DNA from 2 places in the Lysinibacillus sp. CD3-6 genome. Region 1 is predicted to be linked to the other one. Evidence: a T-box and tRNA genes for the amino acid it is inferred to sense, from the RefSeq annotation. Region 1 holds a T-box; the other holds one or more tRNA genes.
What was found. A T-box is a leader RNA that pairs with one kind of tRNA and senses whether it is charged. The one in region 1 lies ahead of tyrS (tyrosine--tRNA ligase), so its partner is inferred to be a tRNA-Tyr.

Region 1 (9,816 bases):
TGCAGAAAAAGCAATTACTGCCATAGAAAAACTGTCTAAAGACTTGAATATTCCTAGTGGCTTCCGTGAATTAGGCGCGAAGGATGAGGATATCGAAATTTTAGCAAAAAATGCTATGCAAGACGTTTGTGCTGCAACAAATCCTCGTAAAGCTACATTAGAGGACATTAAACAAATCATTACAGCAGCAATGGGACCTGTAGTAAAAACAGCATCTCTTGAAGCTGTTGCACTTTCTTAAAATTATCTTAACAATGGCGTGTCTCAATGAGGCACGTCTTTTTTTGAGCAAAAAGCAATCGCTTATTGTATGTGCGTCTAGTGAAAGCTATACTTTTCTTAAAAAGATATGGGGGGACACATATGCGTTTAATTTCAATTTGCCCTAGCAATACAGAGCTTGTTGCCTATTTAGGGTTAACCGATCAACTTGTAGGTGTTGATGATTTTTCAGATTGGCCATTGGCTGTGCATGAATTGCCAAAGCTTGGACCAGACTTATCCATTGATATGGATGCACTAGAGACATTAAAGCCAGACTTAGTCCTTGCATCGTTAAGTGTACCTGGTATGGAAAAAAACATAGAGGCATTACAGGAGAGAAACATTCCCCACATCGTCTTTAATGCCAACTCGTTAAATGAAATTGCGCAGGACCTTATAACACTGGGTATTGCTTGTGGAGTAGAGGAGCATGCCAAAAAGATTTCTGAGGAATATTTACACTTTATCGCACAGCTTCAAACGATTGCCCAAACAATTCAAGAAAAACCGACACTCTATTGGGAATGGTGGCCAAATCCTATTTTTACGCCTGGAAAGGTCAATTGGTTAACTGAAATTAGCGTTCTTGCAGGTGGCCAAAATCTTTTCCACGATATTGAGTTAGCAAATGTCCAAACAGACTGGGAAGAAATTATAAGTCGTAATCCAGATTATATTTTAATGGCATGGGTTGGTGTTGCCTATGAGCGCATTAAACCAGCTCATTTATTGAAACGTCCACAGGCCAACGAACTTCAGGCTGTTCAAAAACAACATGTTCATGTAATGGAAGAATGGTTGTACTGTCGCCCTTCCCCTCGACTTGTGGAGGGCGCCCTAAAACTCGCGCAGCTTCTACACCCTCAAAGCTATCAGCAAATAGCACTGCCATCCTTTTTAGAATTCTAAAAACAAAAACATCCCCTCGAAGTAACGAGGGGATGTTGAATTGTGTGAGAATTGTGTGAGTGTCAGGCACCCAATCTATCCAAATTTCACCATATGGTATTTTTTCTTACCGCGACGCACAATGCTAAATGCATCTTCTAAGCGATCTTTTTCATCTACAATATATTCTAAATCCGTGATTTTTTCACCATTCACGCTAATTGCACCATTTGTTACATCTTCACGAGCTTGACGTTTAGATGATGAAATTCCTGCTTCCACAAGTAAATCCACGATATTTTTCTCTTCTTTCGCCATTTCAATAGAAGGAACATCTTTAAACGCATCCTTCATTTCCTCAGCCGACAAAGCTTTTAAATCGCCAGAGAAAAGTGCAGCAGTAATGCGAATAGCCTGATCTAAAGCTTCCTGACCATGGATTAAGCGTGTCATTTCCTCTGCTAAAGCTTTTTGCGCCTTACGTAAATGTGGCTCTTCTTCTACAGATGCAGCTAATGCGTTAATTTCTTCTTGTGATAAGAATGTAAAGATTTTTAAATATTTTACAACGTCCGCATCAGCAGCATTAATCCAAAATTGGTAGAACTCGTATGGAGATGTTTTCTTACTATCTAACCATACTGCACCACCAGCAGTTTTACCAAATTTCGTCCCATCTGCTTTTGTTACTAATGGAATTGTAATACCAAATGCTTTTGTTTCTTCTTCATGTGTTTTACGAATTACTTCTAACCCAGTTGTTATATTGCCCCATTGGTCTGAGCCGCCCACTTGAATGCGACAGTTGTAGTTGTTGTATAAATGATTGTAATCAATACCTTGAATTAATGTGTAAGCAAATTCTGTAAATGAAATACCTGTATCAAGACGTGAAGCAATCGTATCCTTTGCTAACATGTAATTAACATTAATTAATTTCCCGTAATCACGTAAAAATTCAATTGTACTAATATTTCCAATCCAGTCACGGTTGTTAACAAGTTGCGCTCCATTTCCATCCTCTGCAAATTCAAAAATGCGCTCTAATTGGCCTCGAATAGCTTGCACGTTTTTGTCAATTTGCTCCACTGTTTGAAGTTGACGTTCTTCAGAGCGACCAGATGGGTCCCCAATCATTCCTGTGGCACCACCTACAAGTAAAATTGGACGGTGGCCTGCTTTTTGGAAGCGACGAAGCGTTAATAACGGCACGATATGACCGATGTGCATAGAGTCAGCAGTTGGATCTACACCACAGTATAGTGAAACAGACTGTTCAGCTAAAAGTTTTTCCATGCCTTCAGCGTCAGTTTGTTGGTACAGCAAACCACGCCATTCTAAATCTTGTAATAATTCGTTTGTCATTGTTTCTTCCTCCTAAATTGTTTTTCTTTAGCGTGTAGAAACAAAAAAGTCCCTACACGCAAAAATTTTGCATGCAGGGACGTTAATAACTAACGCGGTACCACCCGGCTTGAAGATGTCATCCATCTTCCTCTCATTCAACCGCCTTTATCGCAGGCGCGCACGTCTAAGCTCCAAGTACGTAATTCGTCTCTACATTATGACCAGCTTTCACCAACCGCTGGCTCTCTAAACAGGGAATATAGACACTACTGCAAACTCTTCATCACTAGAAAACTATAAGCATTATTCTATACGATTCTCTTTCAATGTCAATAACTATGTTCGAGGCAATTCATTATATGCTATAATAAACAAGATTTTAGGAGGTCGATACCTTGAAAGATTGGATTGAGAAAATCAATGCAAAGATCGATGAATTACTCGAACAAAAATGGATGAAGACATTACGTATTTCAGGCAGTGTAGTCTGGAACTTATTTTTACTATTTTTAGTCTTTGCATTGGTAGGCACAGTATTTGTTGGTTCTGTTGGCGCCGGCTATTTTGCCTCACTTGTAAAAGAAGAGCCTTTACGCTCTAAAGATGAATTACGAGACCTTATTTTCAACTATGAGGAAACAAGTGAAATTTATTTTGCCAACAATATTTATATTGGGAAATTGCGTACGGATTTAGAACGTCGTGAAACATCTCTTAGCGCTGTTGCACCTGACTTAATTAATGCAGTGCTTGCAACAGAGGATGAATATTTCCGCGAGCATAATGGGATCGTTCCTAAAGCCGTAATTCGAGGGCTACTACAGGACGTAACGAACTCTGCTACGCAAACAGGTGGCTCTACATTAACACAACAACTTATTAAAAACCAAGTGTTAACAAATGAAGTTTCCTATGAGCGTAAAGCAAAAGAACTATTACTAGCAATGCGTTTAGAACACTTTATGACAAAGGAAGAAATTTTAGAGGCCTATTTAAATATTATTCCTTACGGTCGAAATGCAACTGGACGCAATATCGCAGGTATTGAAACTGCAGCTGAAGGTATATTTAATGTGAAGGCAAAGGATTTAACACTTCCTCAAGCCGCTTACATAGCTGGTATTCCACAAGCACCTTATACTTACACACCATTTACGAATACAGGTGTGCTAAAAAGTGAAGAAGCTTTAAAACTAGGCATCGATCGAATGAAAACGGTACTCTATCGTATGAGAGAAGCAGGCTACATCAATGAGAAACAATACAAAGAAGCCCTCGCTTACGACATTACAAAAGACTTCCGTTCGCCAGAAGCACGTCCAGAAGATCGTTATCCTTGGTTAACGTTTGAACTGGAAGACCGCGCGAAGCAAATTATTGCTGAAAAGTTAGCGCAAGAAGATGGCATCGATCCAGAACGCTTAAAAACAGAAAGTAAATTAGAAGAAAAATATTCAATCTTAGCTGACCGCGATATTCGTTCAAAAGGCTATCGTATTTATTCCACTATTAATAAGGATATGTACGATGCCATGCAAAAAGCGGCAGATAACTTTAAATATTACGGACAAACGTATACAGGTAAAGGCAAAGATCCTGTAACAGGTGAGGAAATAGATGTGCAAATGCCTGTACAGGTGGGTAGTATTTTAATCGAAAATAGCACAGGACGAATTTTAAGTTTCCTAGGTGGTCGTGATTTTAAAACGAGTCAAGTAAACCACGCAACTCGCTCTACCCGTTCAAATGGTTCAACAATGAAACCTTTACTTGTTTATGCACCTGCGATTGAATACGGCGTGATTGGTGCAGGGAGTCCCTTAGTTGACGTTAAGTTCGCTATTGGCGATTGGAGTCCTAAGAACTTTTCGGCGAACGATGAACGCGGTCTTATTCCTGCGCGTGAAGCGTTAGCTGACTCTCTAAATATATCAACCCTACGCCTATATTATGACATTTTAAATAGACGTCCCGCTGAGTTTTTAGCAAAAATGGGCTTCTCGGATTTACAACCTGAAGATTATACAAACCTTTCAACAGGTATTGGGGCTTTAGAAATAGGTACAACTGTTGAAGAAAATACAAATGCTTATGCTACTTTTGCGAATGGTGGTCAGTTTGTTGATGCCTATATGATTGAAAAAATAGAAGACCAAGATGGTAATCTTATTTATCAACATGAAGCAGAACCTGTACAAGTATTTAGTCCTGAAACATCTTATATCGTGACAGATATGTTGCGAGATGTACTATCAAAAGGCACAGGAACGGTTGCAAAAAATACACTAAAATTCAATTCTGATTTTGCAGCGAAAACAGGTACTTCGCAAAACACGAATGACGTTTGGTTAGTTGGTTATAATCCAAATATTTCCCTTGGTGTCTGGATGGGCTACGATAAACAACGCTCACTTGATGCTTTTAATAATACGTACTTGCAACCAAGTGCCCGCATTAACAAACTATGGGGTACATTAATGAACTCAGTCTATGATGTAGACCCACAACAAATTGATGCCTCAACAAACTTTAAGGCACCAAAAAATGTAGTGACTGCTTCATTCTGTGGTATTTCTGGCCTTGCACCTTCTGCGGCTTGTGCAAGTGCAGGACTTGTACGTTCAGACTTATTTAATGCGAAAGTATTTTTACCGTCACAACCTGATGATAGCTTAGCTTCATCGAGTGTCGTAACAATTCAAGGTAAAACGTATAATGCACATCCAAATACACCAGCAGAATTTGTAAAAGCTAGTGGTGCTGGTATAAACCAAGCCTTTATAAAACGAATGTTAGGTAGACTGGGAGGTAACCCAGCAAGTCTACTACCTAAAAATTCATCTTTATCAAATTCAGCAGTATCAGCGGTCGATTTCCCAGCAGATGGAAGTGCGCCTGCAGCTGTAAATGCTTCCATTAATGGCAACACACTATCTTGGAGTGGCTCGTCTAACGACGTAGTAGGCTATCGAATTTATAATGTTACCAATGGTGGTAACACCCTTGTTTCTTCGGTGCTAGAAGCTACGCAAAGTATGACAGTTGCTAGTGGGCAAGCATATGTAGTTGTTGCTGTTGATATTACAGGTTTAACTTCACCACAATCAAATGTTGTTTCAACAGGTGGCAATGAAACAAAACCAGATGAAGAGGACGATGAAGAAAAACCAACAACACCTACTGTACCTATACCACCTGCAAATGGGAATAACGGCAATGGCTCTGGCTCTGGCAATAATGGAAACGGGTCAAATGGCGGTAATGGCTCTGGCAATGGTAATGGTAATGGTGGCAATGGCTCTGGTAATAACGGAAACGGGTCAAACAATGGCAGCGGGTCTGGCAACAATGGAAACGGGTCTAATAATGGCAGTGGTTCCGAAAATAACGGAAACGGGTCTAATGGCGGCAATGGTTCGAGCGGCGGAAATAATGGAGGTACGACACCTCCAACAGATCCACCAACCGAATAATAAAAGGCTTACTACAATGAAATTTCAATTGTAGTAAGCCTATTTTTTTGTCATTATTAAGAGGACAACTATGCAAAGGGGTAGGTAAAATGAAAATTTTAGTTTTAGGTGGCACGCGCTTTTTCGGTAAAAAATTAGTGGAGCTTTGCCTTCAAAATAAACATGACGTAACAATTTTAACTCGCGGCCAAAGTGGTAATCCATTTGGAGAACAAGTTCAACAGATAACTGTTGATCGCAACGATGTTCAAGCATTAACAAAAGCATTAGCTAATACGACATGGGATATCGTCTACGATAATATTTGCTATTCACCGAACGAAGCACATGAAATGGCTCAGCTACTACAAAACAAGACGAAAAAGCTTGTCTTCACCTCTACATTAGCTACTTATGAAGCAGATGGAAAGATGAAAACCGAGGCTGATTTTAACCCATATAAATACGAGATTCGTATGGGCGATATTAATGATTTCTCATACGGCGAAGGTAAACGTCAAGCAGAGGCAGTCCTTTTTAAAGAAGCGACATTCCCTGTTGTCGCTGTGCGTTTCCCAATTGTTCTTGGAGAGCACGACTATACACGCCGCTTACATTTCCATGTAGAACACATTTTAAAGGCACAACCTATCTCTTTGCCGAATGTTGATGCAAAAATGAGTTTTATTTCAGATGATGAAGCAGCAGCATTTCTATATTTTGCTGGTGTTTCACCGATTGAAGGTCCTTACAATGCCACAACATCAGGCACTATTTCATTGAAAGCATTACTCGAATTAATTGAGAAGGAAACTGGAAAACTTGCAAAAGTTTCACTTGTTGGCGGCGATGAAAATTCTCAATCACCTTATGGAATTCCAAATCATTGGTATATGTCGAATACAAAGGCAGAAGCAGCAGGGTTCACATTTAGCCAACTAAACGAATGGCTTCCTAGCCTTGTAAATAAGTTGGTAAAACAACTGCAATAGTGACTTACACATACAAAGGCACGAGCACATTAAAATTGAATGTGGCTCGTGCCTTTTTTTACAGCCTATATCTATTATAGTAAAATGGTTTTTAAAATGGCTACTGCTTCATCAATCTCTGTTTTAGACACAGTAAGCGGTGGTAAAAGTCGAATAACATTTGGTCCTGCTCCTACAAGAAGTAAACCTTTGTCCTCCGCTGCTGAAATAAAAGGTGCTACCTCTGTATCGCCACAGCCAATCCCAAGTAATAAACCTTGACCTTGTACTGTATAGCTTGGCGGTAAATTGGCTTGTAGTTGCTTGACAAAATAGGCTGATAATTCTTGTACATTTTCTAAAAAGCTTGACTCAAAAACGTTTTCAAGGACCGTTTCAGCAACACGCATTGCTAAAGGATTGCCTCCAAACGTTGTACCATGTGTCCCTGGGCTAAACGTTTCATACAATTCAGCTGTCCCTAACATTGCGCCTACTGGGAAACCTCCCCCTAAGCCTTTTGCTAACGTTATGATATTCGGCTTCAAAACCGTTTGTTCAAATGCATATCGGGTTCCTGTTCTAGCGATTCCTGTTTGCACCTCATCAACAATCAATAAAATGCCTTTATCCTCACAAATTTTTGCAATTGCTGCAGCAAATTCAGGCGATACGCTATTCACACCGCCCTCACCTTGAATCATTTCCAGCATAATGGCTGCAACTGAATCGTCTATCGTTGCTTCAAGGGCCTTGACGTCATTGAATGGCAGTATTGTAAATTTATCAACAAGTGGTCCAAACCCATTATGTACCTTGCCTTGACCAGTTGCTGACATAGCCCCAAATGTACGGCCATGAAATGATTTTTCAAATGTAATAATATGATGTTTTCCTGTATGCTTACGAGCCAGCTTAATTGCCGCTTCATTCGCTTCCGCACCGCTATTACAGAAAAACGCATACGTAAAATGTGTATCTGTAACTAATTTTTGAGCTACCTTCTCTTGCCCAGGTATATCAAATAAATTTGACATATGCCAAAGTGTTTCGCTCTGTTCCTGTATAGCCTTTACGATAGCAGGGTGAGCATGCCCAAGACTAACAACGGCAATACCACTTGTGAAGTCCAAATACTTTTTGCCATCACTATCTTGCACAACAGTTCCTTGCCCTTTAACAATCTGTGCACGACGTTTGCCATAGTTTCCAAATAAAGCGCTCATCTTATCAGCTCCTGAACTTCATTTTTAATGGACACCACCTTCAGAGCACGGCGTCCACTTATTGCATAACTACATTACGGCAAAATCGTTGTACCGACTAATGTGTCGCCAACAATTTGCACGGATGGAACGCCTGCATTTAGGCACTCGATCGCCCCTTGTACTTTTGGAATCATGCCACCATAAATATGGCCTTCCTCAATCCATTGAGCTATTAACAGTGGCGTAACTTCTGCTTGATATTCATCTTGAATACGAATTCCTGAGACATCCGTAACGAGCAGTAAGCTTTCTGCTCCAATAGCAAGTGCCACTTCGCTTGCTACCGTATCTCCGTTAATATTCAGCGCTTGACCATTGTAATCTGCACCAACACACGCGATTACTGGGACTATTCCAGCTGTAATTAATGCTTCTAACAACGGCGTATTGACCGATTGCACCGCCCCTACAAAGCCGTAAACGTCCTTGTCTAAAAAGTCAGCGACTAGTAATTGGCCATCAAAGCCATTTAGCCCGACTGCTGCAATGCCTGCTGTTGTTAACTCATGTACAAGCGAAGGATTAACATTTCCTATTAATGTAGTCTGAACAACGTCCATAGCTGCTGCGCTCGTTACACGAATACCATTTAAAGCATGGGATTCAATATGTCGTGCTGCAAGCTCGCGATTAATGGCAGGACCTCCACCATGCGTAATAATAAGTTCTATACCACTTGCTTGTAGTTTTTTAAAATTCTCAAAAAATGCTTCATTTAAGCCTTCAAGCGTGCTGCCACCCAGCTTAATAACCATGCGCTTACGAGCGGTATGATGCATTGATTTGAACGTAGTCATAGGTTAAGTCACATCCCCAAGCATGCCCCTTGCCTTCACCTATACCAAGTGACACAAAGATTTTCACTTCATGCATTTTTAAAATTTGAATTAACTCATCTTCAGAAAATGCAACTGGTTCACCGTTTTCGACCATTGTTGCACCACCAATTTGAATTGTAATTTTATTAGGGTCAACTGTTGCACCACTATAACCAACTGCTGCAATGATGCGTCCCCAGTTGGCATCGCATCCAAATACAGCTGTTTTTACAAGTGGCGAACCAACAACCGTTTTAGCAATTTTACGCGCTTCCTCATCTGAAATGGCACCTTCTACTTCAACCTCAATCAGTTTTGTAGCACCTTCACCATCTTTCGCAATCATTTTCGCTAAATCCTCTGCCACAGTTTTTAATGTATAGTAGAAGTTATGCCAATCAGGGTGCGCAAATGTTAAAGAATCATTGCCAGCTACACCATTTGCCATTACGACAACCGTATCGTTTGTCGAAGTATCACCATCTACCGTAATGGCATTAAACGTTAAGTTTGTAATTTCTGATAATGCTGCTTGTAATACATCCGATTCTATATTGGCATCTGTCGTAATAAAACCTAGCATTGTCGCCATATTCGGTTCAATCATTCCTGAACCTTTTGCTACACCTGCAATAATTATTTCTTTGCCATCAACTACTGTGCTATAGCTCGTATTTTTCATCACCGTATCAGTCGTTAATATGGCCTGCGCAAAATCGATTGCACTCTCCAAGCTATCCTTCGGCTCTAATTGTGATATCCCACTAGCAACTGGCTCCATATTCATAATTTCTCCGATTACACCTGT
Region 2 (9,816 bases), 1.8 Mb from region 1:
AACAGTTAAAAGCTTTTCTTTTTCTGTTTCTGTCAATTCAACATCTGGTTGATCACGATTATTGAATTCTTTCGTTGTATCTTCTGTTACTACTCGTAAGAAACCAAACATCGAGAACGCAACACCGATTACAAATAATGCTGTTAGGAACCAAGTTAATTTTACACGTTTCACAACATAGTGGAAAATAATAATTCCAGTAAATAGCATAATAATTAATGGCGTACGATAACCCATTAAAAGGAACAAGAACATTACAACAGCAAAGATCGTGCCGTATACAATTGCTTTCTTCCATGTCATATGCTTTTCTAAAATCATTTTGTAAGATAATAACAGTAAAATTCCATACCATAATAATTGGCTGAAGAAGTTTAGTTTTGGATCGAGATTACGACGATTCGATTCATCTGAAATCCCTAAACCTCCACCAAAAATCATCATTAAATAAGAAGCTAAACCGATTATAGTTAGTAATACAACAATGTGGATAACATATTTACCTAAGAAAGATAGCCCAAATGATGGGATTGTCCATTGTAATTTATCAATAATATAAACACCGATATAATAGCAAACAAGTGCTACTAGTACCGCTGGCAAAATTGATACACGAACGTTAAATAATTCAAATCGATGGAAATCGAATAGACTTGTAAAGAAATATAGTACTAATATAAAAGGTAAAAAGAAATACGGTGAAAACGTATCAATCTTATTGACCTTTGCGAAAACTTGCTTCAGTTTATTCATACATGTAATACATCTAAATAGATGTTATTGCCCTCCTCTATCGTGAATCAATAGTTGTTATTCACTATTATATTCTTTAGTTTTCCCTACAAAAACAAAGGTTATTATATCATAAATACGGATAGACTTATAGAAAGTATTCTATGGATTTTACATAAAAATGCTCAAATTTTTCATTTTCACCTAAATCTCTACGATTCAGTAATTATTTGGGTGTATGATGAAATGAAGTAATACTATTTTTGAGAAAAATACAAAACAAGGATGTGGATTTATTGAAGTTATTTCTTTCATTAATTACAGTCTGCGCTTGTTTGCTTGTTGTATTCCTATTACCGACGCAAGCTCAAGCTACAACACAAAAAATTGGCATCGTTTTCTCTGAAAGTAGCGAGAAATATGCCAACGCCACACACCCTGGTGGTACATATGAGGGACAAACTGTATCTCCAAAGGTCGATTATAGCTCTACATACAACAAAGAGCTAAAAGCTTTCCTTTTATATCAGCAACAAGGCTTCAATGTAGAGAAAATTTACGAAAAGGACTTAAATAGCTTAGAAAGTTTAAGCCAATATGATGCAATCGTCTTTCCTTATACGGTCATGATGAACCATCAACAACGCGAAAATGTCAAAATGTACGTTCGCAACGGTGGCGGTGCCATTTTTGCGTTCCAAACAGCTCGTAACGAGTCTGCCAAATTTCCAAAGGCTGGCCAAATGGACCTCTCTCCGTTAATCTATGATGTCGACTCATGGGTCATGGAATGGGATAACCTATCAGAAGTTTTCAACTCACGCTTTATCGACGATATCGTGTTGGGTAACGGAACAATTAGCAATAACAATTCAGTTCATCCAATTATCCAAAATGCTACTAACGAGCTCGGCAAAAGCCAACTAAGTTTTAAAAAATCTGATCGTGAGTGGGTTGAAATCATTAAACCATGGCAAGGTGGCTCTGCGTCACCGCTATTATATTTTTCGAATTACGATTATACTGATAAGCCACAAACAATGAAGAAAAATGAGTTCGGAGCAGCACATGCTATTGAATATGGCAAAGGTAGAGTCGTACAAATCGGATTCAAAATTTATGATTACATTACTATTAATACCAAAGCAGATTGGCAAGATAACGAAAACGGTGTTGCTTACTCTACAACACAAGGCGACTTAGACGCTCAAGTATTTATGAAGCACGCTTTACGTTGGGTTGCCGAAAATCATGATAGTGATGTGCCACGTCGCTACAATCTTTCGCTATACTCTGACGGTGTGCAAAGCTATGTAGCGCCATCTGGTAAATTCGTCTTCTACTCTACTGTAACGGTTAAAAACAATGGCAATGTGCCAGCCCGCGGTACACTAAAAGTAGAAATTCTCGATGCAAACGATCACGTTGTCGGTAAAGGGCATGATCGTTATATACCAGGCCTTGCTGCAGATGCGACAACTACTAATGCTGACCGCAAAGATATTAGTACCCACTCGGAAAAATATCAAATTTTTATGCCAGGAAATTTAGCCACTGGAACATATACAATCCGTACTTCCTTCATAGAAGGTCGCGATGATCGTAAAAATGCTGACGAAAAATTTGCAACCATTGCAGAAATTAAAACGCTCACACGTACAAAAGGTTCCAATAAGGCGTCTATTGAGGTTGCCCCATTTTTTCCAGATGTATCAACATCAAATGGTGCTTATTATGACATAAAAAACTTACATGCATTAGGCATTGTGAAAGGTAGTAATGGCAAATTTAACCCCCAAGGCACACTCACTCGGATACAAGCTACTGACATGATATTACGTGCACTTGGTATCACCCCTTCAAGCTCAGCAAGCTTGAACGCCAGTGATATAAATGCTGGCGATTATGGCTATGCGGTTTTAGCCACAGGTGCTCGCTATGGGATTCTTTCGTTAGAAGATGGCAAAATTAACGCCCATCAACCAATGACACGTGCAGCAATGGCACATGCACTTGTAAAGGGCTTTAAGCTACAAGGCTTTACTAAAAATACATTCATTGATGTCCCGATATCTCATGTCAATTTTAAAGATATTCAAGCTCTCTTTGCTTTAAATATAACGACAGGCTACGCGGATCAAACTTTTAAACCAAACAACACGGTAACACGCCAAAACTTTGCCCAATTTGTAAATCGTACACTTCATGCAAATGCTAAATAACTTGATTGTTAGCGCTGATAGATTGTCTGTAATCTCCTTCATCCAATAAAAAAAGAGCTACGTCGTTCAAAAATATGAACGATGTAGCTCTTTCGTTTTATTGTTTTGCGTAGTATTGAGAAATACCTTTATAAATAGCTTCAGCAAATAACTCGATATATTGATCATCTGTCATTTTGCCACGGTCTTCACCATTTGTAAGGAAACCTAGTTCAACTAGAATCGCAGGAATTAATGTATTGCGAATAACATAGTATTGTTGTTCTTTAACTCCACGATTTTTCATGTTTAAGTTATTAACAATTTGGTTATTTACAAAAGTAGCGAGATCAACATCTTCTTGATACATATCTCCAGTTGTTACAGCATAATATGTTTCAGTACCTTGTGCAGAGGTGCTAGATGCTGAGTTGACATGTATACTAACGAAGATTTCGCCAAAGTTTGCATCGGTAAAATCAACACGGTCTTGCAATGAAGGATATGTGTCACCTGTACGAGTCATTAACACTTTCGCTCCAGCTGCTTCAAGTTTCTGTTTTACTAGTGTACTAACTTTTAATGTAATAGATTTTTCTGAAGTGGAACCTACTACAGCTCCAGGGTCTTTACCACCATGACCAGGGTCAAGGATGATAATACGATTTTTCAGTGCATTACCACTTTGGTTTAATAGTTTTAAGTAAGATTTATGCACATAGCCTGTTTGTCCATCAAAAGTAATTTGAGCCCAGTAGCCACTAATGCTGTTAACATGCACATAGTCGCCTTTACTTAATTTACATAGTACCGTAGAAGTTGAGTTCGCTTCTTTGCGGACATTTAAACTATCAACAGTTGCGCGACCTAGTAAGTCTCCTGCCACTGGTGGTGGAGTCGGATCTGGTATAGAAGGTTGTTCTACTTCCACATCCTCTGTACTATTTGCAACAATATAACCTGGTAAACCATTTACTACTGTTAAATAGTAGCCATTAACCGTTTTATAGACAGGCAGTTTAACATTACTATTGATTGTTGAAATTGTTTTAGAAGATGAAGTAGCCTTCACATAAAGATTGATACCTTGTGTTGTCTTCACTTCTTTTTGGATTTTTCCTAACGCATTACCGTCCGCATCTAAAAATTGTGCGTACGTTTTATAAATATAAGCAAATGCACCTTTATATGTTACTTTTAACCAGTCTCCTTCAACTGCATAGACTGATAGTTTTCCACCTTTATCGACAGTACCTACAATGTTAGTACTAATTGAAGAGTCTTTTGATTTACGAATATTCAAGCCATCTGTTGTCACTTGAATTAAACCGATAACCTGTGTTGTATCAGGAACAGTAACACCTTTTACAGGTAACTCTAAACGGTATTTTTCACTTTTAGCACGAGCAACAAATAATGCAAATTGTGCACGTGTTACTTGGCTATTTGGATTATAGTTTTGACCGCTTCCTTTTGTAATACCATTATAGTAAATCGTATTGATATATTGAACGTAGGGATGTGTAATACCTACATCAACAAAAGGAGAATCAATATTTTCGTATTCACTTGCGTCAAGCTTAAATGCCTTTGTTAATACATAACTCATTTCATCGCGAGTTAGAGGCTTGTTCGGTAAAAACTGACCTGTTGTATTTGTTTTAAAGTATCCTAGCTGTATAGCACGTTCAACGTAGCCTGAAAGCTCGGTACCAACTGTTACATCTGAAAAATTGGATTTATTGACAACTAATGGTTTGTTACCAGAAGCAACAACGGCCATTTTTGCAACTTGTCCGCGTGTCACGTTATTATAAGGCTTATAATACGTTTTACCATTTTCCGTGTACCCTTTAATAACACCTAAACTAACTAAATAATTGATCTCTTCATAAGCTTCATGCTTTTGGGGTACATCTTCAAAACCACCACTAGCATTTGCACTATGTATCGTAAACATAGAAGCTGAAATGAATAAGACGCATAATATAAGACTGATTTTTTTAAAGTACAATGTCTTATTTCCTCCCTTCATGTTCTCGTGTTATTGTGTTCATTTTAACAAAAATTCACATACAAAACTATCATAGATTGTAACTATTCGACATTTTTTTATATCACCCCATTTCATATAGATTCATAAAAAGAAGAGAGCCTGCAAGTGCAAACTCTCCTCCGTTTATACGTTATTTAAAAGAACTTCCATGCATTGCTTCACTTCAAACGTAGCCCTTGTCCGAAGCGAAGTAGAAATTGATTACTTATTCACTTGCTTAGCGCGCTCGATAAATGTTTCAAGCTGAGAAATTTTTAACATTTCATCATAGCCGAAATTGCCGTTATCTTTACCTGATGTAATACCATTTGATGCGATAATTGAAATATATTCTGTTGCCCAATAGTTTTCAGGAACATCAGCAAATGTCACAACATCACCTTTATGCTCAAGACCAAAAGCAACTACTAAAACTTTTGCAATTTGTGCACGAGTCATTGGAGAAGAAGGATTAAATTTGCCGTGATCATCACCTGTAAAAATTCCTAACTTCGCTACAGCAGAAATTGCACCAGCATGTGCATAAGTAGGTTTTACGTCTGCAAATGACGTGTTTTTATCAGATGTATCTAAATTTAAAGCTTTTGCAATTTGTACAGCAACTTCAGCACGTGAAGCATATACTGAAAAGTCAATTGCAGCGTCTTTTACTTCAGCAGTCGCTACTTTTGTCACTTCAGCTTGTTGTTCTGCGTCAAAATCTGCTACACGTTTAGCACCAACGTAACGAGAACTCCAATAATATGGATCGTTTACATTAGAATAGCTAACGCCTTTACCTGTTTGAGAGTGAATCATTTTACCGTCACCTATGTATATCGCTACATGTGAGATACCACTACCACTCGTGTTAAAGAAAAGTAAATCGCCAACTTTTAGATCACTCTTCGCAACCGCTGTACCTTGCTGATATTGAGAGCTTGATGTACGGTTTAGTTTAATGCCTAAATCGTTGAAGACTTTAGAAGTAAAGCCAGAGCAATCTAATCCGCTAGTAGTTGTACCACCATATGCATAAGGAATGCCTAAATATTTCGTCGCTGTTTCAGTAACTTCATTTGCAGTTGCCGCTTCAGCGTTATCTATTTGAATTGTTGAAAATAACATAAAAGATGCAAAAATCGGTAATAACCATTTTTTCTTCATAAGTTTGTTATACCCCTCTCAAGGAACTTTTTTGCCTATACATAGACTATCACAAATGAAGGTATTTTAATTTTTCAATTGTGTAACGGTTTTAAAAGTAAAAAAAAAGCTGATATACCAACACTTTGTGGTTTATCAACGTTAAAATATGGGTATTAATTAATGGGTATTGCGGCTTTTTGTAACATTCCTGTAATATTAGCCATGCTTTGTTACAATAGAGTGCCTGTTGAAGTGCCAGGCACTCAAACAACTCAAATAATTCAAACAATTTCTAACGACTTTAGGTGGCACTCGGATTTGAACCGAGAAAAAGGTTTTACAAACTTTGCCTTACCACTTGGCTATGCCACTACGATTTTATTTATGAAAGATGAAAACAACCTAATTATTTTGTTCATTATATCGTTTCTTCAAATCCCAAAATCCTGGGACGGAATTCACATCATATTTTCGTATAGTATTGATGAGCTTAATAAGTAAATCCTGACGTAAATCCTCTCTAAAATGCGGATGGGTTTGATAAAGACAATGTTTCACTATAGGCTCAAAATAATTAATTACAGTTAATAAAGCTTTATCATCATATTTTGATTTTTTTACTAAGGCAATTAATTCTTGTGACATCTCCCTTCAGTCCTTTCTTACGTTTTTAATAAGGTCCGATAATTTATTAATGCTTAACTCAAGATTTTCAATTTTTTTTTCGAATCTAATGAAAAGGTAGACTGTTATTGCTATTGGAAAACCAAAATTTCCGATTATCATGATCCAATCAGATGGTTCTGTTATCATCAGAAATCCCCCTTTTTTTCCCCATGATTTTTAATATACATCATCATATTTTCCAAAGCTTTTTTATGGGTCTTAGAGACAGCTTGCTGTGATTTATTTAATCTTCGTCCAATTTCCGTATCGCTTAAACCTTCTGCATAAGCTAGACTAATTATCTCCTTTTGCTTTTTTGTCAGCGAATTTAATGCATCATACAATATCGGGCTTATTACATAATCATCTAAGTTATCCTTTAAGTTGACCTCACTAAAATGGCCTTCAGCTTGTTCATCAGCTATTAAATCGAGAAATGTTTCTTGTCCTTCATTAGCATTAATCTTGGCGTCTAAAGTAAGAGAAAATCTAGATTGTATAAGTCTCAATTTTTTGTCGAAATTAATTGAATTAAACTTTAGAGTTGAGGAAATATGAGAAATAAAGCGAATTTTAAAATAAAAATGTTTAAATAACATATCTAATTCTTTCATATTCTCCGTAGTTGGGTTTATTATGGTATCCATGTACTTTTCTTTGTTAGTTGGTATTTTCAAAAAGGAAATTACCAACTCGTTATTTATTAGCTGTTGATTTTCACCTTCAAATTTTTTAATTCTTTCTTCATCATCCCTTTTATTTTCCAACATCCAAAGCACTCCTTTTAAGAAGCATACATTCGCTTCCAAATTTTAAAAAGAGCATATGTTCTTATTTCGAGTAAAAAAAAGAGTGTAAGTTCTTTTTCAAAATAAACCATTTGTCCTTAAACCTAGTTTCTCTATCTTATGATTATTTTAACGATTTTATTATTTTCTTAAAATCACCTCCTTTTCTTATTGTATATAGAATAAACAATCTAAAATAAAACAACCTTTCGAAAAAATTTGTTTGAGTGTCAGGCACTCAAACAATTTCCAAACAATTTAATAAAACTATAAACAAACTCGAAATTGCTCGAGTTTGTTTATAGTCTGAAGGCACTTCTAATGCAGTATCAGTGATTATAACTGGCTTATGAACCAAGTAGCTTGTCTATTACTAGTTTCGTTAAATTAGGCATGATTTCCATTGTATATTTTAATTCCGTTCTTTCGTATCTGTTATGTGCATCATAACCATACGGTCCAATATTAATTGCTGGAATATTTATATCCCTAATGGCCTTATAATCAACAAAATGTTTTGTCCCCCAACTTGGGTTATTGTTAATAACGGATTGAATGCTATCTTCATCGTCATTAATTGCTACACAGCTCATATCACAAATATAAGGAAAGTAATTTCTTTGGACAATCGGCTTATTATAATGTGGTTGCACTTTTTCGATAGCATAGTCTAAAGCGATTAATAGATTCTTTTCCTTTTGATTTTTACCAGTCACCTCTACGCGTGGTGAATATAGTGACGAATAAAAAAGAATAATAGCAGGGCTTTTATCCTTTGCCCATTTCCAAGTTTCTTCTACAACTCTCGCTGAAAACATACGTACATCTAGTTCTTTATTTGCCAATAAGTTTTCTTTAAATTTCTTCATATGCTCTTTATAACTTTCACCAGCTTGTGAAATAATTGATTGCTCTAGTTCTTCATAAAATAACACCCTTGTTTCCCAAGGTAATTTTGTATATTCCTGTTCACTAATTTCACAATACCGCTTATAATGATTATTTAAATTTTCCACTACATTATTAAAGGCAATTTCTGCTTGGTTTTTCAACTTATCAAGAACATCTTTAGGGGACCATGATTGCACAAAGAAATTATAATATACATAGGAAGCAAGTGCTGTTTGAACAGTATATGTTTCTTTAAAATCCGTTTGCTTCAGCGTTACTGGCGGCATAGGCGTTTCACCTAATGATTTATCGCATAGCTCAGGATTATATGCAATTTGTCTAGTTAACTCTGCTGCAATATAGTTAGGATCAAGTCCTTCAAAGCTTGAGCCCACGTGACTTTCAGCTCCAGTTATATAAAATGAAGGAAGCAGCTTCCCGACACTGCCTTTATAAATATATCTATTTTCATCGCCTTCATATCTAGGAGCTACAAAATCCGAATTTATTAACGCTTCATACTCAAATCCATATTCGTCTCTAAGTTGTTTTAAATCATTTAAGCCTGATAATACTCCGTGCGAGCTATCTTCCTCATCACATTCAGCAAAAAATACAATATTTCCTTTTAATTCTTCTGGGTGCTCTGAGTAATACTTTAAAAGATAAAAATTGCTGGCTACACCGCTTTTCATATCTAGTGTTCCTCTGCCAAATAACCATTCATTTGATTCCAAATGCTCTTTAACTAACGGAGGAAGCTTTTCATTTTTTAATGCTTCTTGAAGATTATTAGGAAAACAGGCTTTTTCTTTTAAGCTATTATAATCATCTATACCTACCGTATCGGTGTGACCCATTAAGACAACCGTTTTAGCGCTACTTTCTTTTGTCCCCCTTACAAAAGCAAATACGTTATATCTCTCAATCTCATCATCTACAGTTTGTGATGTAAACACATAGTCCGAATGTTTTTGGAAGTATGGTAGGTTAGCAATTGTTTTAGCAAGTGTTGTTGATATATCGATTTCGCCTTCAGTATTGACGATACTTTCAATATTGACAAGATCATTCGTCACTTTTAATACTTCATCATACGTTTTTAACATTAAACACAACTCCTAACTTGAAATAATGATTATAAAACCTGTTGTAGAAACTTCGCTGTTCTCTCTTCCTTTGGCGTTTTAAAAAATTCGGAGGGAGGCCCTTCCTCAATTATTTTTCCATCAGCTAACATAATGACTCTATCCGCAACTTCTCTTGCAAAGCCCATTTCATGCGTTACAATGACCATTGTCATCCCATCCCTAGCTAAACTTTTCATTGTTTCTAATACTTCACCAACTAATTC

Region 2: it has a tRNA-Tyr gene. The T-box ahead of tyrS (tyrosine--tRNA ligase) is inferred to sense a tRNA for this amino acid. The anticodon was not compared.

Annotation. Positions count from the first base shown of each region.
Region 1 covers NZ_CP085880.1:3,642,589-3,652,404, forward strand. Annotated here, with positions in the region: gene FH508_RS18110 (iron-containing alcohol dehydrogenase) at 1-241, shown strand, start outside; gene FH508_RS18115 (cobalamin-binding protein) at 364-1,173, shown strand; gene tyrS (tyrosine--tRNA ligase) at 1,249-2,517, opposite strand; T-box leader at 2,590-2,792, opposite strand; gene FH508_RS18125 (transglycosylase domain-containing protein) at 2,895-5,972, shown strand; gene FH508_RS18130 (NAD-dependent epimerase/dehydratase family protein) at 6,062-6,943, shown strand; gene FH508_RS18135 (acetylornithine transaminase) at 7,018-8,148, opposite strand; gene argB (acetylglutamate kinase) at 8,223-8,987, opposite strand; gene argJ (bifunctional glutamate N-acetyltransferase/amino-acid acetyltransferase ArgJ) at 8,950-9,816, opposite strand, start outside.
Region 2 covers NZ_CP085880.1:673,705-683,520, reverse strand. Annotated here, with positions in the region: gene FH508_RS03080 (oligosaccharide repeat unit polymerase) at 1-753, opposite strand, end outside; gene FH508_RS03075 (S-layer homology domain-containing protein) at 1,029-2,954, shown strand; gene FH508_RS03070 (N-acetylmuramoyl-L-alanine amidase) at 3,052-4,947, opposite strand; gene FH508_RS03065 (C40 family peptidase) at 5,191-6,135, opposite strand; tRNA gene FH508_RS03060 (tRNA-Tyr) at 6,421-6,488, opposite strand; gene FH508_RS03055 (helix-turn-helix domain-containing protein) at 6,520-6,762, opposite strand; gene FH508_RS03050 (YvrJ family protein) at 6,769-6,930, opposite strand; gene FH508_RS03045 (sigma-70 family RNA polymerase sigma factor) at 6,930-7,553, opposite strand; gene FH508_RS03040 (M20/M25/M40 family metallo-hydrolase) at 7,919-9,571, opposite strand; gene FH508_RS03035 (amino acid ABC transporter ATP-binding protein) at 9,601-9,816, opposite strand, start outside.